4 regions of the Paenibacillus sp. FSL W8-0194 genome follow, and region 3 is predicted to be linked to each of the others. Evidence: riboswitches for the same ligand, from Rfam matches in the RefSeq annotation. Region 3 holds a riboswitch; each other region holds the start of a gene.
What was found. Region 3 has a riboswitch for thiamine pyrophosphate ahead of MKY58_RS05610 (ECF transporter S component). Riboswitches for the same ligand answer to the same signal wherever they lie in the genome.
Positions count from the first base shown of each region.

Region 1: another riboswitch for thiamine pyrophosphate. It lies ahead of tenA (thiaminase II); the one in region 3 lies ahead of MKY58_RS05610 (ECF transporter S component).
Region 2: another riboswitch for thiamine pyrophosphate. It lies ahead of tenI (thiazole tautomerase TenI); the one in region 3 lies ahead of MKY58_RS05610 (ECF transporter S component).
Region 4: another riboswitch for thiamine pyrophosphate. It lies ahead of MKY58_RS01375 (ABC transporter substrate-binding protein); the one in region 3 lies ahead of MKY58_RS05610 (ECF transporter S component).

Region 1 covers NZ_CP150205.1:1,572,932-1,578,334, forward strand. The annotation lists gene MKY58_RS06820 (thiazole synthase) at 1-37, shown strand, start outside; gene MKY58_RS06825 (ThiF family adenylyltransferase) at 49-1,071, shown strand; TPP riboswitch at 1,169-1,273, shown strand; gene tenA (thiaminase II) at 1,405-2,103, shown strand; gene thiM (hydroxyethylthiazole kinase) at 2,100-2,933, shown strand; gene thiD (bifunctional hydroxymethylpyrimidine kinase/phosphomethylpyrimidine kinase) at 2,930-3,742, shown strand; gene thiE (thiamine phosphate synthase) at 3,739-4,419, shown strand; gene MKY58_RS06850 (cupin domain-containing protein) at 4,812-5,264, shown strand.
Region 2 covers NZ_CP150205.1:1,566,489-1,571,891, forward strand. The annotation lists gene sdaAA (L-serine ammonia-lyase, iron-sulfur-dependent, subunit alpha) at 1-401, shown strand, start outside; gene gcvH (glycine cleavage system protein GcvH) at 464-856, shown strand; gene pulA (type I pullulanase) at 1,314-3,380, shown strand; TPP riboswitch at 3,514-3,618, shown strand; gene tenI (thiazole tautomerase TenI) at 3,732-4,364, shown strand; gene thiO (glycine oxidase ThiO) at 4,348-5,403, shown strand, end outside.
Region 3 covers NZ_CP150205.1:1,310,543-1,315,945, forward strand. The annotation lists gene MKY58_RS05595 (phosphotransferase) at 1-553, shown strand, start outside; gene MKY58_RS05600 (SDR family oxidoreductase) at 565-1,431, shown strand; gene asd (archaetidylserine decarboxylase) at 1,428-2,234, opposite strand; TPP riboswitch at 2,563-2,674, shown strand; gene MKY58_RS05610 (ECF transporter S component) at 2,780-3,388, shown strand; gene MKY58_RS05615 (ABC transporter ATP-binding protein) at 3,381-4,919, shown strand; gene MKY58_RS05620 (energy-coupling factor transporter transmembrane component T) at 4,916-5,403, shown strand, end outside.
Region 4 covers NZ_CP150205.1:339,237-344,639, reverse strand. The annotation lists gene MKY58_RS01380 (endospore germination permease) at 1-805, opposite strand, end outside; TPP riboswitch at 980-1,091, shown strand; gene MKY58_RS01375 (ABC transporter substrate-binding protein) at 1,271-2,317, shown strand; gene MKY58_RS01370 (MTH1187 family thiamine-binding protein) at 2,392-2,685, shown strand; gene MKY58_RS01365 (ABC transporter permease) at 2,682-3,443, shown strand; gene MKY58_RS01360 (ABC transporter ATP-binding protein) at 3,473-4,306, shown strand; gene MKY58_RS01355 (DUF3888 domain-containing protein) at 4,479-4,940, shown strand; gene MKY58_RS01350 (TatD family hydrolase) at 5,149-5,403, shown strand, end outside.

The sequences.
Region 1 (5,403 bases), 260 kb from region 3:
CGCCAGCAGCCCGCTCGAGGGAATCAGCGTCACATGAGCGGGGACGGGATGCATAACGATCGGTATTCGAGGCAAGCGTTGTTCCCCAAAATCGGTCCGGACGGCCAGCGGAAGCTTGGAGAGGGGCATGTCCTGATCGTCGGCGCGGGAGCGCTGGGGTCGGTAAGCGCGGAAACGCTTGTGCGCGCAGGCGTAGGCACCGTCACCATCGTGGACCGCGACTACGTGGAGACGAACAATCTGCAGCGGCAGCAGCTGTACTGCGAAGAAGACGCCCTGCTGCGCCTGCCGAAAGCGGCGGCGGCCAAAGCCCGCCTGGAACGCATCAATTCGGACATCGATATCCGGGCCGTCGTCGCCGACGCCGCCGCTGCGGAAATCGAAGGGCTGGCGCAGGGCGTGGACGTCATCCTCGACGGGACGGACAACTTCGAGACGCGGCTCGTGATCAACGATTTGTCCCAGAAGCTGGGCATTCCATGGATTTACGGCGCTTGCGTCGGCAGTTACGGCATAACCTTCACGATCGTGCCCGGCCGAACGCCATGTCTCTACTGTTTGCTTGGGAAGGTGCCGACCGGCGGCGCAACTTGCGATACGGCCGGCGTCATCGCTCCGGCGGCGCAAATGGTCGCGGCTTACCAAGCCTCCGAAGCGCTTAAGCTGTTGGTAGGCGATCGGGATGCTTTGCACGGCAAGCTCGTTTCGTTCGATTTATGGACGGGCGCCCATGCCGCGATCCGGGTGGGGGGCATGAAGAAGCCGGATTGCCCGTCATGCGGAAAACACCGCACCCACCCGTACCTGCAGCCGGCCAATCAGTCCCGGACAGCCGTGTTGTGCGGCCGGGATACAGTGCAAATTCGTCCGCCCGCACCGGTCCGGCGCGATTTGAAGGAGCTGGCGCGCAGATTGTCCCGGCAGGGCGGCGAGGTCAAGGAGAACCCGTATCTCGTGTCTTTTGCGGCGGGAGGATGCCGGTTGACGGTTTTTTGGGACGGGCGGGTGCTCGTGCACGGAACGAAGGACATCGCGGAAGCCAAAAGCTTGTACCACCGCTATTTAGGCTGAGTCCGAAGGGGCGGAGGGAACATTCGGCGCCGATGTTTCCGGTTTGACAAGCGGCGGCTTGAAGGATAAAGTAAAGGGTGAAAAACGAACTTCATACGAAATCCACTGGGGGAGCCGCGAGCAAGCGGCTGAGACAAGGATGCTTGGACCCTTTGAACCTGATCCGGATCATACCGGCGTAGGGAAGTGGAACGGACTTCGCCTATCCCATGCCTTTTCATGCTGATAGCGTTTCGGAGCCGCTCCATTTCGGGGCGGCTTTTTTGAGTTTGATCGGCCGCTTCCGGCTTCTTCTTGTTTGGATTTCATCCAAATTCATTCGGAGGTGTTGGCATGACCCGTTTTACCGATGAGCTTCGAAACGAAGCGGATCCGATTTTTCGCGCCATTTTTGACCATCCGTTCGTGCGCGGCATTGCGGAGGGAACTTTGCGGAAGGAGCAGCTGATCCATTACGTGAAGCAGGATTTCGAGTATTTGAACGCCTATATCCAGTTATACGGAATCGCGATCTCGAAATGCGACAGCCGCGACACGATGGCCCTTTTTAACGAGCAAATTTCGTTCATCCTGCACAGCGAAACGCATCCGCACAACAATTTTTGCAGCGTGACGGGCGTTTCGTACGAACAATTGCAGGGTTACCCGCTTGCCCCGTCGGCGAACCACTATGTCCGCCACATGCTGAGCGTGGCCCATGGAGGAACGCTTGAGGATATTTTGGCGGCGATGCTGCCGTGCCCTTGGACGTATACGGAGATCGGCGCCAAATTGCTGGCGGAAGTGAAGCCGGACCGTTCCCATCCGTTTTACGATTGGATGCACTTTTACGGCCGCTTCGAAGGCGGGATTACGGATAAGATGCGTCTGCTGCTGGACGAGCGGGCGCAAGGTTTGTCTTCCGACCGGAAAAAACGTCTCAAGGAGCATTTCGCGGCAAGCTGCCGTCTGGAGTACATGTTCTGGGACATGGCATATACGCTGGAAGAATGGCCGGTTCCCATGATCCCGGCGGAAGGGGTGGGACGATGATCGAGGATATGCAGCATTTGCCCGGCATCGTCAAGCGGCGCAGGCCTCTCGTGCACAACATCACGAATATGGTGGTGACGAATTTTACGGCGAACGGATTGCTGGCGATCGGAGCGTCCCCCGTCATGGCCTATGCCCGGGAGGAAGTTGCGGATATGGCGAAAATAGCGGGCGCGCTGGTGTTGAACCTGGGCACGCTCAGCGCCGGGCTGGTCGAAGCCGCAATCATTGCCGGCCGGTCGGCGAATTTGCACGGAGTGCCGGTGATTCTCGATCCGGTAGGCGCAGGCGCCACTCCGTTCCGGACGAAAGCCGCCCTGGAGATCCTGCGGGAAGTCCGCGTCGCCTTGGTTCGCGGCAATGCGGCCGAAATCGCGAACCTGATCGGCGAAACGGCGGCCATCAAAGGCGTGGATGCGGAAGAGTCCGAATCGGAGCCTCCGGTCGACCTCGCGGTGCGGGCCGCCTGCCGTCTCGGCAGCGTCGTGGCGATCACCGGCCGGGAGGACGTCATTACGGACGGATTGAAGGGATACGTGGTCCGGGGCGGACATCCGATGCTCACCCGCGTAACCGGGACGGGTTGCCTGTTGACGTCGGTCATCGGCGCGTTTGCCGCCGTTGAAACGGATTTGTTGACGGCCGGGGCGGCTGCGCTTGCCTTTTACGGGGCGGCGGCATCGCGGGCGTACGCGGCGGCAGGCGGCCGCGGGCCGGGAAGCTTTCAAGCCGCGTTCCTTGACGCCTTGTCCGAAATGGATCAATATCCGCTTCCGGAAGAGGCGCTTAGCGAGCACCCGGTTTCGGCCGGAAGGGGGTTCGTGCAATGAGCGTTCCGAAAGCCTTGACGATAGCCGGTTCGGACAGCGGCGGCGGAGCCGGAATCCAGGCCGACCTGAAAACGTTCCAGGAGCTCGGCGCATTCGGAATGTCGGCGATTACGGCGGTTACGATCCAAAACACGCTGGGCGTGGACGGCGTCTATCCGCTGCCGGCCGCAGCCGTTGCCGGGCAAATCCATGCCGTGGGGACGGATCTTGGCCCGGACGCAGTCAAAACGGGCATGCTGTTCAGCGCCGACATTATCGAAGCGGTTGCGGATCAGATCGAAACATTCGGATGGAACCGGGTGGTCGTCGATCCGGTCATGATCGCCAAAGGCGGGGCGGAACTGCTGCGGGACGATGCCGTCGAGGCGTTGACGCGCAGGCTGCTGCCGCTTGCGCTCATCGTCACCCCGAATATACCGGAGGCGGAAGTGCTTGCCGGGCGGCCGATTGCCTCGATGGAGGAGCGCCGCGAAGCAGCAATAACAATCGCGGAGTTCGGCGTCAAAATGGTCGTCATTAAAGGGGGCCACGATCCGGCGTCGGACGAGGCCGTCGACCTGCTGTACGACGGGGAGTCGTTTACGGAGATCGCGCGGCCCAGAATAGCGACGAAACATACGCACGGAACGGGCTGCACGTTTTCCGCGGCCATTACGGCCGAACTTGCGAAAGGGGCGTCCCCTGGCGAAGCCGTACATACCGCAAGGGATTACATCCAGGCCGCCATCGAGGAGGCGCTTGGTATCGGAGGAGGCAGCGGCCCGACCAATCATTGGGCGTACCGGCGCAGGAAGGAGCTGGTCCGGTGAAACGCTTTGAACCGGCCGATTTGAAGGAAAGGCTGAAGCTTTATCTTGTCGTCGGCAGCGTCAACTGCAGGCAAGATGCGGCGGAGGTCGTGGAGGAAGCCATCCGGGGCGGGGTCACGATGGTACAGCTTCGCGAGAAAGGGCGGAATGCGCTCGCGGGGAACGCCAAGGCCGAGCTGGGCGGACGCATCCTTGCGGTTTGCCGGCGATACGGCGTGCCGCTTATCGTCAATGACGACGTCGACCTGGCGCTTGCTTTGGACGCCGACGGCGTGCACATCGGACAAGAGGACGAGCCGGCGGACCGGGTGAGGGAACGCATCGGGAACAAAATTTTGGGCTTGTCCGTGCATACGCTTGAAGAAGCCAAGCTTGGCGCGGAGCTGAGTGCCGATTATTTCGGGGTCGGCCCGGTTTTTCCGACCGTTTCCAAAGAGGATGCCCGCCCGGTTCAAGGCACGGCAATGCTGCGGAATATCCGGCGGATGCATGCGGCCATGCCGGTCGTCGGCATCGGAGGCATTACCGCAGCCCGCGCCCCTGAGGTGATTCAAGCGGGGGCGGACGGCATCGCGGTCATTTCAGCGATTACGCAAACGCCCGATCCGTACCTGGCGGCGATGGAGCTGTCCCGCGCGTTGACCGTATCCATGGCCGGACGAAATCCCCAAGCTTAACATATCCCGGTTTGACGTCCCGAAGGATGGATCCGGAATCCTTGATGATCGCGGATATGAATCCAACAACAAGGTAACGCTGCGCATCAGCTCGAGAATGTACCGCATGACAGGGCATGTTGCACCGAAAAGGAAAACCATGCATACGTCTTTGCTTACAGGCTGAATTGGCAAGGGGTCATTCGAAGATGAACGCACTCAGACTTACCGCCCGGTTCAGTCCGGCCCGTCCGGGGCAAAATAGGGAAGGATGCGCCAATGCTTCGGCAGAAGGGAATCCGTCATTTACAATCCGCTCCTTTATTTGTTAAAGTAAAGGGCAGATTCCCTCATAAACAGGGTTCATTTCATTCTACAGTATGTGCAATCCTGGCACGGAAAGAAGGCAGAACATGACGGAAGCAATGTTGTCCCCTTTGGTAAAAACCTTGGACCTGCAGCCCCATCCCGAGGGCGGTTGGTACAAGGAGCTTTGGAAATCTTCGTTCGAGATTCCTCAAGCGGTGCTTGACGCCAAATATTCGGGTTCGCGGCCGGCGGCCACGTCCATTTATTTCCTGCTGCACCCGAACGAATTTTCGAAATGGCATCGCGTCTACTCCGACGAATTGTGGCTGTGGCATGCCGGAAGCCCGCTGCAGCTCGTGCTTGGCGGAGACGGAGAGAACCCGGGAGAGCGGAAGGAAATCGTGCTTGGCATGGACCTGGAGAAAGGACAAGTTCCCCAAGCTTTGGTGCCGGCCAACGTATGGCAGGAAGCGCGCCCGCTCGGGAACGAACCGGTTCTCGTCTCCTGCGTCGTATCGCCCGGCTTTCATTTCGACGATTTTACGATGATCGATTAACACAGCGGTCCTGCGCCTGAATAGGAAACCCTGCTTGCAATCCACGTTGCGGCAGGGTTTTTGCGTTTTTCGCCGAACAAGGCGATATCGCTTCCCTATCCCCCCGACCCAGGCAACTTTCCAAGAATTGTTGAACTTT
Region 2 (5,403 bases), 260 kb from region 3:
TGGCGGCCGGGGCGATGGTCGAACTGAGGGGCGGCTCGCCGCTTCAGGCCGTCCACGCGGTCGGCCTGGCCTTGAAAAACTGCCTCGGCCTCATTTGCGATCCCGTTGCGGGACTCGTGGAAATTCCGTGCATCGTCCGCAACGGCCTCGGCGCCGTCACCGCGCTGGCAGCCGCCGATATGGCCCTTGCCGGCGTCGGCAGCGTCATTCCCGCCGACGAGGTCATCGGCGTCATGCTGGAGGTCGGCAGCGCCATGCCGAGCAAACACCGGGAAACGGGCAAAGGCGGCCTTGCCGCCACGCCTACCGGCCGCAGGCTGACCCGAGAGCTGGTCGAGCAGCGCCGCCGCAAAGCCAAGGAAGCCAAAGAAACCAAGCAGCCGCCGTCAGACACCCCATAATGGCTCATTAGCAACCCTATTTCGAAGGATGACGACAAGAATCGAAGGAGAGTCGAAAAACGATGAGCAATGTGAAAGAAAACCGTTGGTACAGCAAGGATCACGAATGGGTCGAAAAGGTAAGCGGAAACGTCGTGCGCATCGGCATCAGCGATTTCGCCCAGCATCAGCTTGGCGACATCGTATTCGTGGAGCTTCCCGAAGAAGGCGCAAGCGTACAGGCTGAAGAAAGCATCGGCACGATCGAATCCGTCAAAACCGTGTCGGACCTTTTCAGCCCCGTCAGCGGTCAAATCGCCAAAATCAATCCGCGGCTCGGCGACGAGCCGGAGCTCGTCAACAACGAGCCGTACGACGGCGGGTGGATGGCTGAAATCGAAGTCGAAGGCGATCTGGAGGAGCAGCTCTCGGCTTTGCTCAGTCCGGAGCAATACGCAGAGTTTCTCGAAGAGTAGCTTTCAATCCGAAAAAACGGAGGGGAAAGGCGTCGGATCCGGCATGATCCGGCGCCTTTTTTGCGCCTGAATCCGCGCTGAAGCGCCTGAATAAGCGGGAGGGCCGAAGTCCGCCTTAAAGGGCCTGCAGCCGCGACGCCCCGCCTAAATGGCGGCGCAGCTGCGCCGTTGCCGCCTTCCGCAAGCCCGCAACCACGATCCGCCTATTTTGACGGCGGCACGCTTCAAATTGGGCTCTTTCGATGCATACAAACCTGTACATTTGGCAACAAAAGCACATAGGATAGGTTAGGCTTTTTGACGTAGGGATGATGCAAAATCCGGTTCCGGCCGCTCCCGGAAACAGTATGTAGCCGAACCAAACTTTGTCGCTGTCTATTTCGGACTGAAAGTCTGTTTTGGGGATTATGCAGCATCCTTGCGTGCATCGAATGTCATAGCTTACGGTGGTGTAATCATGAGGGAAATCACGGAGTATTACGGCGGACGGGATTTGGGCTGCACGTATAGCAAAACGGAAAGCGTTTTTAAGCTGTGGGCGCCCGGGGCCGCAAAAGTGACGCTCGCGCTTTATGAGGATGCGGGTTGTTATAACGCGGACGGCGAGGTCTTCGATCATGCGGGCGGACTCGAAGTCGGGATGAAAAAGTGGAAGGACGGCGTATGGTTTTTGCGATTTTCCGGCGATCTTGCCGGCCGCTATTATATGTACAAAATCGAGCACCCGGATGGAACCGTCCGCTATGCCGCCGATCCGTATTCGAAAGCCGTCAGCGCCAACGGCGCCAGGTCGGCGATCGTGGACATGGAAGCCTGGAACCCACCCGGCTGGGAAGCGGACCGCAGGCCGCCCATGGCCGGGTGCAAAGACGCCGTTTTGTATGAACTACATGTGCGCGATTTTTCGGCCGACCCTGGCGCCGGTTTTCAACATAAAGGAAAATTTAAAGCGTTTACGGAAACGGGACTGCGCGATAAGGACGGCAATGCGATCGGCATCGACCATCTGGAGGAGCTTGGAGTCACGCATGTCCACCTGCTGCCGGTATTCGATTTCCAAACGGTGAACGAACTGCAGGCGGACGATCCCGGCGCTTCCGGGCCGAAGTACAATTGGGGGTATGATCCGCAGCATTTTAACGTGCCGGAAGGCTCCTACGCGACCGATCCGACCGTGCCGGGTCTCCGGATCCGCGAATTCAAGGAAATGGTCATGGCGCTGCACGGCAAAGGGATCCGCGTCGTGATGGACGTCGTGTACAATCATACCTACAGCGTCGAGGACGGACCGTTCGAGGCGGTCGTGCCCGGGTACTTCTACCGCAGGGACGCCGAAGGCAGGCTGGCAAACGGTTCCGGCGTCGGCAACGAGCTGGCGACCGAGCGCCCGATGGTCCGGAAATTCATCCTCGATTCGGTTCGTTATTGGGCGGACGAATATCACATCGACGGATTTCGCTTGGACTTGATGGGACTGATCGATACCGATACCGTCAAGCTGATGGTCGAAGAGCTGCGCCGCGAGGCGGACCCGGCCATCATCGTCTACGGGGAGCCCTGGACGGGCGGGGAATCTCCGCTTGCGCGGCAAACGTTGAAAGGCAGCCAGAGGAATCTCGGCTTTGCCGTATTCAACGACCATTTCCGCGGCGCGATCAAAGGGGACAGCGACGGCGAAGGGAAAGGTTTTGCCACGGGCGGAACGGGCACGGAAGCGGCGGTCCTTGAAGGGGTCAGGGGATCGATTTGCGATTTCGCGGATGCTCCGCTCGAATCGGTCAATTACGTGACCGTTCACGACAATTTGAATTTATGGGATAAAGTGCTGGCGACGCAGGGGCTGCGGGACGAGGCCAATTTTCCGGACATCCGAAACGGGGAACTCGTTCATGAAGGGAGCCTGCATGAGGCCGTGGAAAAATCCGAGCCGTACCGGAGCATAGACGGCGAGAACATCATGAAAAGCGAGACGGTAAAACGCGCCCTCCTGGCCAACGGCATCGTGCTGACCTCCCAAGGGATTCCGCTCATTCATGCCGGTGACGAGCTGCTCCGCACGAAATACGGGGATCATAACAGCTACCGCAGCGGCGATGCCGTCAATGCCATAAGGTGGGAAAACAAGCGGAGGTTTAGGCCGGTTTTTGACTATTACCGGGGCCTGATTGAGCTTCGGAGAAGCCACCCCGCCTTTCGCTTGACCTCCCGGGAGCAGATTGACAATCATTTGGAAACGCTCCGCTGCGGGGACCAGGTGGTCGCTTTTATGCTGAAGGACTTTGCGGGCGGCGACGCTTGGAAAAACATCATCGTCGTCTATAACGCGAACAACCATGAGATTAAGCTGGACGTTCCTTTTTCCAAAACCGGCTGGAAGGTCGCGGTAAACGAAGAGCGTGCCGGGAACGAGGCGCTTGATTGGATCTGGGACGAACAGGCGGTTGTTCCGGCTCTATCCATGAAGGTGTTGTTCGAGGATGCGGGCGGCATCAGCCAAGCCCATCGATTTCTGCTTACGCGTTGACTGCCGCCGCGTTTTTCCGGTTTTCGGTCCGGGGGCGCTTTGGCCGGATGCTTCGGATGCGACGGCTGAAAAAACAGGATGGAAGAGATTGCCACATGCCGGAATTCATGTTATAGTAAATTTCAATTTCATAGCAAATCACTAGGGGTGCCTGACGGCTGAGACGGAAGTGCGATTTCCGGACCCTTTGAACCTGATCTGGAGCGATGCCAGCGGAGGGAAGTGGTAAGAACAACGTTTTATGCTTGCGCCTTATGCGTTTTTTTGGGGCGCAAGGCTGTCGACGTGCGGAAAAGGCCACTTTCTTTCGGGAAAGCGGCCTTTAATTTTTTTTGCGGGAGTTGAGGTCCTGTGGCAGGGAGGGAACTGCATGTCGTTTCGACGGGAAGGCAGCCGCTGGATGAGCTGGCGAGAATTGCCGGCCTCATCCATCCATACGTGGATGCGTTTCATGTAAGGGAACGGGCCAAAACGGCGCGCGAGCTGCTGGAGGGAATCGGAATGCTGCTGGCTGCGGGGGTTCCCGCAAACCGCATCGTGGTGAACGATCGGGCCGACGTCGCGGCTGCCGCCGGGGTGCGGGGCGCGCAGCTCGGGCATCACAGCCTGGATGTATCCGATGTGAAGAAGTGGTTTCCGCAGCTGCGGATCGGCCTGTCGGTCCATTCGCTGCACGAGGCCGTGGAGGCCGAGGAGAAAGGGGCCGATTACGTGATTTTCGGGCATGTCTATGCGACGGCATCCAAGCCCGGTTCTCCGGCCCGCGGACCCGGGGAACTGAGGCTGCTCGCGAGCCGCGTCCGCATTCCCGTTATCGCCATCGGCGGGGTGAAGCCGACGAACGTGGCGGAGACGCTTGAAGCCGGCGCGGCGGGCGTGGCTGTCATGAGCGGGATTTTGGAAGCGGCAGACCCGGTCAGCGCTGCTGCCGCTTATTATCAATGTTTACATAACGGGAGGGAAAACCATGGTCCATCAAGCTGACGTTGCTGACGTCGTCGTGGTCGGAGGCGGCGTCATCGGCGGTTCCATCGCGTACCATCTGGCAAAGAAGGGCAGGCGCGTATTGATTCTGGAGCGGGAGACAATCGGCTCCGGCGCGTCGGGCGCGGCGGCCGGCATGCTCGGCGCCCAGTCGGAGACGCACCGGGCGGACGTGCTGTTCGACCTCGCTCGGCAGAGCCGGGCGATGTTTCCCCGGCTGGCGGAGGAGCTGAGGGAGCTTACCGGCATCGACATCGGACTGGTGCAGAAAGGGCTTTTGAAGGTGGCGTTGACGCCGGACCAGGCCGCCGATTGCCGGCGGATGATCGCCTCTCAACGCCAAGCCGGGGAAACGGCGGCGTGGCTTACGCCTGCCGAAGCTAACGAGTTGGAGCCTAACCTGACGGGCCGCATCGAAGGCGCGATGCGGATTCCCGGGGACGGGCAGGTGTCGGCGCCCGAATTGACGGCCGCCTATGTCCGGGCAGCCGTCATGCTCGGCGCCGAAGCCAAGGAGAATTGCAGCGTTCGTTCGCTGCGGCTGGAACGGGGGCGGGTTACCGGCGTCGTCACGGATGAAGGGACGATAAGCTGCGGACAGGCGGTCATCGCTGCAGGCGTCCACGGCCAGCGGCTGCTGGCGCAAGCGGGAATCGAAACCGGCGTATACCCGGTGAAAGGCGAATGCTTTTCGGTCGTAACGGAGGTCCCTTTGGTAAGCCATACCATATTCACCGACGGCTGTTATTTGGTGCCGAAGCGGGGAGGGAGACTCCTCGTCGGAGCTTCCATGGTCGAGCGCAACGATGAGCTGACGGTGTCCGTCGAAGGTTTGATGGGGCTGCTGGCCAAAGCTGCCGCTCTCGTGCCGCGGATAACGGCTGCCAGGTGGGAGAAGGCGTGGGCAGGGCTGCGGCCGCAAACCCGCGACGGCCTCCCTTATCTCGGAGCGGCTGCAGGCTGCGACGGTTTGTTCGTCGCCGTAGGGCATTATCGCAACGGCGTACTGCTGAGCCCCATTACCGGGGCGCTGATCGCC
Region 3 (5,403 bases):
CAAGCCTGCCGAGGGCTTTGTCCGCCCGGTATGGGACGGGGAGCCGTTCGCGCGGGAGACGGCCAGGCTCAAGCAGCATTATGGGAGTTTTCTAACCCCGGACGAATACGCGATTTATGAGCAGGCGGCCGCCAAAGTGACGGCCCATATGTCCGGCATGCAGCGGGAACGCGAAAGCTTCGGCCTCATTCACGGCGATTTCCACGAAGGAAACATGGTGTTCAAAGGCGGGGAGCCTTATCCGATCGATTTCGGGCGCTGCGGTTTCGGCTTCTATTTGTATGATTTGGCGCAGTCGTTTATCGGCTTGTACCCTGTGCAGCGCCAATGGTTCATGGAAGGATACGAGCGGCTGCGGCCCGTTTCCGGCCAGCCGGGCTGTATTCCTGCGCTCGAAACGTTTTTTGTCAAAGCGCTGATCGAAAACCAGAGCTTCCATGCCCCGCATCCGTGGGAAGCGGCGGAGCTGAGGGAAAGCAAGCCGTATTCGCTGGCGCTCCTTCGGCATTATTTGGACGGGAAGCCGTTTCTGTTCGAAGCGATTCCCGTATAAGGTGGGATAACATGAAAACAATGCAAGGGGAGCCGGTAGCCCTGGTAACGGGCGGTTCAAGCGGCTTCGGTTTGCTGACGGCGGTTGAGCTTGGCCGGCGGGGATTCGCCGTCATCGCAGGCATCCGGAGGATGGAGGCGCAGGCAGAGCTGATGGACGCGGCGGCGCAAGCCGGGGTGCAGGGGAAAATCGTTGCCGTGCGGCTGGACGTTACCGACGCCGCAGGCGTGACGGACGCGGCGGCATACATACGCCGGCAGTACGGCCGGTTGGACGTGCTGGTCAACAATGCCGGAACGGCCTACGGAGGTTTCGTCGAGGAGGTGCCTGCCGCGATTTGGCAGGAACAGATGGATACGAACTTTCACGGCATGGTGCGGGTGACGCAGGCGGTGCTGCCGATCATGCGGGAGCGGGGGAAAGGCCGGATCATCCAGATGAGCAGCATCAGCGGCCGCCTTGGATTTCCGGGATATGCGCCGTACGCTTCCTCGAAATTCGCCATGGAGGGTTTCAGCGAATGCCTTGCGCTCGAAGCGAAACCCTTCGGCATCGATGTGGTTCTGGTAGAGCCCGGGGCCTACGGAACCCCGATTTGGGACAAGGGATTCGCGCAAATGAGCGCTCCCGAAGGTTCGCCTTACCGGGCCATGATGGACAAGGTGCTGGCGTTTTCGCGAAAAAGCGCACGACAAGGAGGCGACCCGAAGGAGGTAGCCGAACTCGTTGCGCGTATCGCATGCATGAAGCGGCCCGCGTTCCGGTACGCGCTGCCGGGGAGCACCCGGCTGACGCTCCGGGCCAAAGCGATCCTGCCGGGGCGTTTGCTGCAAAAGATGATCGCTTCCGTTCTGGGACGGGACGAAAGCGGATCTTAGCCCTTGTCCCGCGGGACCGGAGGGTGAAGCGTTCCGAGAAGCTGGCCCATCCGGACGTGGTCCCCGGGTTTCAGGCCGGCCCTTGGCGTAAACGTTCCGTCCTGCGTCAGCAGCACGACGGTCGAGCCGAATTCGAAATAGGCCAGGTCGTCGCCGTTGTTCCAGCGGGACACGGATTCGTCGTCGTAACGGATGCTGCTGACGTTCATGGCGCCGACCTTCACGACGGCCACCTCGCCGTATTCCCCGGCGATGTAGGTGATCAGCCGCTCGTTCCGGCACAGCACCGATTTCATCCGGGTCATGCCGAATTCGTTGACCGGATAAGCCCGGCCCTTGATATGCTCGCTTTCCGTACGCACCCCCGTAATGGGGGAATGGATGCGGTGGTAGTCGGTCGGGCTTAAATAAAGCACAAAAAAATAGCCGTGTTTGTACAGCTCCAAATGGGGGGAAAAGTTCAGCAGCTCCGCCACGGAATAATCCTGGCCTTTGACGTTTAATATCGTCCCCGCGCTAATGTCGCCCATGGCCGTTATTTTGGCGTCGACCGGGCTTGTCAGCACGTTCGGCCCTTCCTCGACCGGGCGCATGCCCGGCTTCAGCCGGCGCGAAAAAAACTCGTTCAGCGTCCGGTATTCGTGGATTTCCTTTTCGGCTTCGTCGGCCGGAATCTGATAGCTTTTTATAAAATAAGGGATGACGCCCCTGCTGAGCCTGCTGTGGGAAAAACGCCCCATCAATGCGGACAGCCACTTTCTTGAGGAGAGCTCCGTCATCAGCCTTAACAATCGTTTTGCCATGCTATTTCTCCCTTCGGATGGTGCTTCGAGTCGATTTATAGAGTTAACGTTCGCGGCCGCCTTATGGTTTCACCGAATTTCGGCCGGATCCGAAATGCGCAGCATACTATTTTTGGAACACTCTGAAATATATTGACATAGAATAGCGGTTAAATCAATAAGGTCTAACGCAAGACAGACGGCCGCATGCAGGGGGAGGGAAGTAGGGCAGGGGCTGCCGAGGAAAAATTTTTTCTGTTGCCAACCGGCACGGAATTGGTGTATTTTGGAACCAGGAACCGGACGCTTTCGCATGCTTCGTTTTTTTTGGCGAAGGGCGGTCCGTTACATATTGGGATGCGGGAGCTTGAGTGAATCAGGCTGAGATTGCAGCTGTATCCGCTGCTGACCGGGAATCTGATCTGGATAATGCCAGCGTAGAGAATTCGCGATAGAAGCCCATGGATTGGGCTTATTTAACCGTCTCTCTTTGCGTATCCAGGGCGGTTTTTTTCATGCCTATTTTTGCGCATTCCCGCTCACCGAAGAAGAGAGGAAGATGTAGGATGAATCACGTGCTTCAGGCGGAAAAAAGGAAAGGGCTGCGGCTGAGCGATTTGCTGGTCACGATTTTGCTGTCGCTTGTGCTTGGCGTCGTCTATCATTTTTGGAGCTCGGTGTACGATCTGTTCAAGCCGCTGTTTTTTCAGGCAGATGAGCTGGTGTACGGGGTCTGGTTTTTGGCGCCGACGCTCGCCATGCTGCTGATTCGCAAACCCGGCGTTGCCCTGTTGGCGGAGGTGGCGGCGGCCCATGTGGAAATTTTGTTCGGCAGCGAATGGGGCGTTCAGCTGGTGCTGTACAGCGTCGCGCAAGGCCTTGCGGCGGAACTGGTTTTTGCCTTGGTGCGCTACCGCAGCTTCAAGATGGGGACGGCGGCATTTGCGGGCGCGGCCGCTGCGCTCGGTTCGTTTGCGGTCGATGTTTATTTCGGTTACGTGACGGACTATACGCTCGGGATGATGCTGTTCAAATACGTACTCCGTATCATCAGCTCCGCGATTTTGGCGGGATATTTGGCGTTTGCGCTGGCGAAGGCGCTGGAGGCTACCGGCGTGACGCAGCTGCTGCGGCCCGTGACCCAAAAGGATTATGAAGCGCTTGACCATGATTGAGCCGCTTGATTTAGAACCGTTCGGGCCGGAGACCGTGGCGGGAGTCAGCAAGCTCAGGCTTAAATTTCCAGGAGAGCCGTCTTTTGTGTTCAAGGATTTGTCCCTGTCCGTTCGCCGCGGCGAGAAAGTGCTGCTGCTCGGGCCCAGCGGCTGCGGCAAATCGACGCTGCTGCAGGTGCTCGGCGGGCTGATTCCGCAAGTGATCGAGGTCCCGATCAAAGCGGAAGGCATCGTGGCGCCGGATTCCAGAGGGTACGTGTTCCAGGATCCGGATACGCAGTTTTGCATGCCATACGTCGACGAGGAGCTGGCGTTCGTATTGGAAAACCGCGGCATTCCGCGGGAACGGATGGTGCCCGAAATGCGCCGGGCCCTTGAAGCGGTCGGTTTGCGTCCGGATCTGCTGCATGTTCCGGTAGACAGCCTGTCCCAAGGCATGAAGCAGCGGCTGGCGCTGGCCTCCGTGCTGCTGCTGGAGCCCGAGGTCATTTTTCTGGACGAACCGTCCGCCCTCCTGGATCCCGAGGGAAGAAAACAGATGTGGGAGTCCGTCTGGAAAGCGGCGGAAGGGCGGACTTTAATCGTCGTGGAGCACCGGATCGAAGAGATTGCGGACCGGATGGACCGGATCGTCCTGCTGGCTCCGGACGGGAGCGTTCTCGGCGACGGCCCTCCCGCATGGGTTTTCGGCGCCTTCCGGCGGGAGCTGCAGCAGTACGGCATCTGGTATCCGGGCGTATGGGAGGATTTTTTCAAGGTGCTTGACCTGAGGCGGGGCGGAGCGGCGAAGCCGCTGGAGCCGGACGCATCCGCTCCGCTTCTGACGCTGCGGCGGTTTGCGGGATTCCGGGCCGGTCGGCCCGTGGTGCGGGCAGACGAGGCGCGGGTCGATCCCGGTGATTTTATCGCGGTCGTCGGTCCGAACGGGGCGGGCAAAAGCTCGCTTTTGCTCAGCCTGATGTCGCTCCTGCGCTTTCGCGGGGAATACCGGTTATGCGGGGAGGCCATGTCGGAAACGGAGGGCGCCTCCCGGAGAGCGCGCTGGGCCGTTCGTCCGCCCTCGGACCGGATCGGTTACGTGTTCCAAAACCCGGAATTCCAGTTCGTCGCGGAATCGGTGCTGGAGGAAGTCGGCTTTTCCGCGAAAGCGAAAAAAGAGGGGGAGGCCGAGGCCGAAGCGAAAGCGCGCGGGTTGCTGCGATTCTTTCATTTGGAAGGGCTGGAACGCCGCCATCCGTACCAGCTTTCCACCGGCCAAAAACGGAGGCTCAGCATGGCGGCCGCCGTCGCGGGCGAGCAGCCCGTCCTTTTGCTGGATGAACCGACCTTCGGCCAGGATGCCCGGAATACGTTTGCGATCCTCGATTACTGCCTGGAGATGCAGGAAAAGGGCGCAGCCATCGTGATGGTCACCCATGAAGAGAACATCGCCCGGCGTGTTGCCACGAAGGTGTGGGAGGTGCTGGACGGCGCGGTTGCCGAACGTCCGGCGATCGAGGCCGACCGGGCAGAAAGGCGGGCGGGCACATGATCGAATTGCTGAAACCGGCGCGGCAAACGGTGCTGCTGCGCACCAACCCGGCCATCAAGCTCGTCCTGTTTGTCGCGTTGTGCCTGGTCACGGTGCTGACGCGGAACATCGACTTCGCGGCGTACCAGGCGCTGGCATATACCGTTCTATTATTCGCGTTCGGCGGGTTTCCGGTCCGGAAGACGCTGCTGTTGGTTCTGCCGTTTGGTTTTCTTTTCGTCTCCTCCTCCATGACGATGATCCTGTTCGGGAAAGGGGACACGTTGTGGTGGCAGTGGGGGCTCTTTCGCATTTCGGAGGAAAGCTTTTACCGCGGGCTGCATCTGGGATTCCGCTCGATAGCGTTTGCGGCCGAAGGGTTGCTTTTTGTCAGCACGACGCCGTCCGTAAAGCTGTTTTACGCCTTGATGCAAAATTTCAGGCTGGCCCCGCGGTTTGCTTACAGCTTTATGGCTTCGATCCGCCTGCTGCCGATGGTGTGGGA
Region 4 (5,403 bases), 970 kb from region 3:
CGCCGCAGAACCATTGGTAGACGCTAAAAAAGTCCAGATGCTCGACGTATCGGCCAATGTTCAGGAGCCTCCATTGCTCGTAAGCAGGAAACCGGAGCTTGCCCGCTTCGTCCGCCCCGAATTCGACGATGGCGCCCATGACGGGCCCCAGAGTGAGTCCTAAAAAAAGCAAAACCGTGACGGCCAAGGAAACATAGGTTATGCGCGTTCGGATATGATGCTGCAAAAAGAAGATCATGATGACTTCGGCAAAGCCGGCCCCCGCATAAAGCGTCCCCTTCCACACGGGCCCCATGCCAAGTTCAAGCATCGGCTTCAGCAAGGAGTAGTCCTTGTGGGGCATATTAAACGACATGACAAAAAAGCCAAGCACAATCACCATCGGCAGCAATAAACTCGCGGTATTGGCAACGGATTGAATGCCCAAAAAAGCGTTTAAAGCCGAGATCAGAAGGAACAGAAACGAAAAGATCATAATGGGCGTTTCGGGAGAGAAGGTCGAATGAATCCAATATATGGTATCCCGGGTCGTTACCGCGCAAATGGCAAACAGGTACAAACCAATGAAAACGGCCAAAACGCGGCCCACGATCGGATGATAGGCTTTGGCCAACCAATCGAACAGATGGCGTTTATTGAGTTTCGCCATGCCCGCATAAAGAAATGCCGCCCATACGAGCGTGAGTCCGCATGCCAGCAGCACCGAAATCCAGGCGTCCCGTTTTGCCGCGTCAAGCAAAATAGGAATGATGATGACATGATTCAGCAGGCCGGTGCTCAGCATCAAAATCATGACCGTTTGAATGAACGAAATGCTTGTTTTGATTTTCCTCAGCCCCCTGTAAAAACCAGACTCCTTTCATCCTTATAGTGGCATTTCTACGGTCATTTATACGCTGGCTTGTCCAGCCGCGCGGCCGAAAGCGTTGAATTATTCCGAGCTTAGGACTATAATACCAATGTAATAACCCGTTAACTTCATAAGAATCCGGGGTGCTGGAATCGGCCGGCTGAGATTGTATCCCTCCAAGATACTGACCCTTAAACCTGATCTGGGTAATGCCAGCGTAGGAAAAGCCATCGTCATGGCGTTCGCCATGTCATCCTTGCGCCTTAAGCGTCCCGCATCCGGGGCGCTTTTTTTGTTGAATGATCGGACCTTCCGGCGAAAATAAAGACGGCCGCGGTCCCGTGATTCGCCTCCAGATATGGAAACGCGATTCTTTTGCAAAATGAAGGGGATTAAATGGACAAGGGAGAGAGAAACACAATGAAAACGAAAAAAATCGGACTGTTTTTGCTGGCATTCCTGCTTGTGCTGGTTCCGGCCGCTTGCGGAAGCAGAAACGCCCAAACGACGGGCCAGGGGACGCCATCCGGGGAAACCTCCTCGGCCGGCGGCGGCGAGCCCAAAAAGCTGAAGGATGTCAAAGTCGTGCTGGACTGGACGCCGAACACGAACCATACAGGACTCTACGTCGCCAAAGAAAAGGGGTACTACGAAGAAGAAGGCCTGAACGTCGACATCGTGCAGCCGGGAGCCGGCGGCGCGGAGGCGATGGTGGCATCGGGCAAGGTGCCGTTTGGCGTCAGCGTGCAGGAAAACGTCACCCAAGCGCGCACGCAAGGCGTTCCGCTCGTGTCGATCGCGGCGGTGATCCAGCATAACACTTCCGGTTTTGCCGCGCCCGTGGACCGGAACATCAAACGGCCGAAGGATTTTGAAGGCAAAACGTACGGCGGCTGGGGCTCCCCGGTGGAAAAAGCCGTGATCGATTCGATCATGGACATCGACAAGGCCGACGTCAGCAAGCTGAAAATCGTCAACATGGGCGAAGCGGATTATTTTACGGCGGTGAAACGCGACATCGATTTCGCCTGGATTTTCTACGGCTGGACCGGCATCGAAGCCGAGCTCCGCAAGGAGCCGCTCGATATGCTGTACGTCAAAGACTTCTCCGACAAGCTGGATTATTACACGCCGGTCCTCGTCACCAATGAAAAGCAGATCAAGGAAGATCCGGAGCTGGTCAAAGCGTTTATGCGCGCTACCTCCAAAGGTTATCAATTCGCGATTGAGCATCCCGAGGATGCAGCCAACATCTTGATCAAAGCCGTGCCCGAGCTCGACAAGGATCTCGTCATGGCCAGCCAGAAGTGGCTCAGCCCGAAATACCAGGACGATGCCAAGCGCTGGGGCGAGCAGAAGGAACAGGTATGGAAAGGATATTCGGATTGGATGTACGAGCATAAGCTGCTCGACAAGCCGCTGGACGTCGAAAACGCGTTTACGAACGACTTTTTGCCGCAGCAATAGGTAAGGATCGCTGTACCAAGCGAACCCGCTGCGTGATTACAGCAATCATCAAATTTTAAAAGGACGTGATTGATATGGCTCATACCCTGCTCAGCATACAGGTCATTCCAAAAACGCCGAACAACGAGGATTCCTACGATTACGTCGACCGCGCCATCGAAGTGATCCAAAAGTCTGGCGTCAAATACGAGGTGCACCCGCTTGAAACGACGATGGAAGGCGAACTCGAGGAATTGCTCGACGTCGTGCGCCGCATGCATGAAGCTCTTGTGGAGGCGGGCAGCCCAAGCATCATTTCCCAGATCAAAATCGCCCATCGTCCCGGCGGCATCAGCATGGAGCGGCTTACGGAGAAATACCGTCCATGAGACGTTGGTGGAATAGCGTATGGCCGCCCTTTGTGGCGGTCCTCTTCTTTTTGGTCGCATGGGAACTGAGCACCTCGCTGTTTCATATCGAAAAATGGATCCTCCCCTCCCCGGTGGATATCGCCAAGGAAACCGCAGTTGGGGCCGGGGATCTGTGGGGCCATGTCGGGGCAACGGTGAGGCTGACGCTCGAAGGATTTATCATCGGAACGGCGGTCGGGATGATCATCGCGCTGATCCTGCACCTGGTCCCGTTTCTTAAGTCGGCCTTGTACCCGCTGCTCATTTTGAGCCAAAACATTCCGACCATCGCGCTTGCCCCGCTCCTGATGATCTGGTTCGGCTTCGGGCTGCTGCCCAAGCTGATCGTCATTACCCTGGTCTGCTTTTTCCCCGTTGCCGTCGCCACGATGGGCGGACTGAAGCAGACCGACCGGGTCATGCTGAATTACATGCGGATGATCGGCGCGAACAAGCGGCAAATTTTCGCCAAGCTGGAGCTGCCGCACGCGCTGCCCGCGATCTTTTCGGGCGTCAAAATCGCGGCGACGTACAGCGTGATGGGAGCGGTCATTGCGGAGTGGATCGGTGCCGACAAGGGGATCGGATACTATATGATGCTGCAAAAATCGGGCTACCGCACCGATCGCATGTTTGTCGCCATCATGATCATCGTGGCGCTAAGCCTGCTCCTGTTCGGCATCATCGCCCTGCTTGAAAAATGGCTTGTACGGTGGAAACCGAAACAGGAAAACTGATACCGGAAAAGAAAGGAGCTGCTAAACCTATGTCAACGCTGGAACAAAAGCCGGCTGCCCTGGAAACCGGCGATAATCAAACCGTTCCCGCCCTCGAAGCGGCCGGCATCAGCAAAACCTTCCGGTCCAAGCGAAGCCGGCTGCAGGTGCTGGACGACGTGACGCTGACCGTGGGCAAAGGCGAATTCGTCTCCATCCTCGGACCCTCCGGCAGCGGCAAAAGCACGCTGTTCCATATCATCGGCGGCCTCGTCAAACCGGATGCGGGCAGCATACGCATGAACGGCGCGGACGTAACCGGCCAGCAGGGACATATCAGCTACATGCCGCAGCAGCCGGCCTTGTTCCCATGGCGGACGATCGAAGACAACGTTCTGCTGTCCCAGGAGGTCCAAGGGAAGGTTGATCGGGAAGCCCGCGAAAATGCCCGCCGATGGCTCGGTAAGGTCGGGCTTGGCGGATTCGAGAAAAACCATCCGCATACGCTGTCCGGCGGCATGCAGCAGCGGGCCGCTTTCCTGCGCGCCCTGCTCAGCCCGCAGGAGCTGATGTGCCTCGACGAGCCGTTCAGCGCGCTCGATGCCCTGACCCGCAGCGACATGCAGCGCTGGCTGCTCGATATTTGGGAGGAGAGCCGCCGCTCGGTGCTCTTTATTACGCATAATATCGAAGAGGCGCTGCTGCTATCCAGCCGTATTTATGTGTTTTCGAGCCGTCCCGCCTCGGTGCTTCACGAGATCGACGTGCCGTTCCAACGGCCGCGCCGCGAGGACATCATCGAGCATCCCGATTTCATCCGGCTCAGACGCGAGCTGTCCGGCTGGCTGCGCGAAGAGCAGCTGAAAATGCAAGGAGCCACTTAAGATTCGGCCGCATAAAAAACGGCCCGTGCTTGCCGTTCCGCGAAGGAACCCATGCACGGGCCGTTTTGTATAGATCCCCGATGATGTTCTTGATCTCCGATCATGTTCGAATCGTTTTACAAGCCGAATATTTTCATCCAAATCAGGGGAACGTTGTATACGAGGTGAAACGATGAAATCCCAACTACGATCGGCCGTGCTGCTCTTGTCCGTTTTCCTGTCTTCTTGCCCCGCCGTTGCCGCCGCGGAGGAGCTTCAGCCGAAAGAGCCGAAGCTGCAGCTGTACCAAGACATGATGCTGGAGCTGCTTCTTCCCGAAATCCAAAACGCCGTAAACGATTATTACCAAAACCTGCTGACGGCGAATCCGCTCGTTTATCCCTACGAAATCGAAATCCTTCAGGCCACACGGGTCAACGGCGGTCCGGGAGACCGGGGCTTTCACTTCTCCGTCACGCTTGAGGTCTCCCCTGTTCTAGGACCGCATATCGGCGTCGGAAAAGACCGGATGACGATTGAAATTTCTCCGCTGTTCCCCGACAAAGTCAAGCTGGCGGCTTTCCGCCATCTGCAAACCTACGAGCTGCCTCCGAATTATCAGCATATGCTGAAGGTCGGCGCGGAAAATCGCTGACACCGGAAAAACGCACCTTTTCGGGTGCCCTCGAAGCCTATTTGTTATAATCATGTTCATACAATGAATAATTCGCATGATGAACGACAAATAAGGAGGGATTTTACCCGTGAATTTTGCTCCTGAACCGAATTCGAATCCTCAGTTTGCAGCCCGCCCGGCCGACAGCGTTCAAGCCGAACCTTCTCGGAACGAAAAGGCGGCTCCGCTGATCGACGCCCACATCCATCTGGATGCTTACGACCCTGCCCAGCAGCGGGACATCCTATCCGGCTTGCCGGCTGCCGGCATCGCAGGCGTCATTACCGTTTCCATGCACCTGGAATCCGCACGCAGCAATCTGCGGCTCGCCCGGCAATACCCTTCCCTGGTCTATCCGGCCTTCGGATACCACCCGGAACAGCCCGTCCCGGCGCCAAGCGACGTGGACGAGCTGCTGGCCTGGATGCGGAGGCATGCCGAT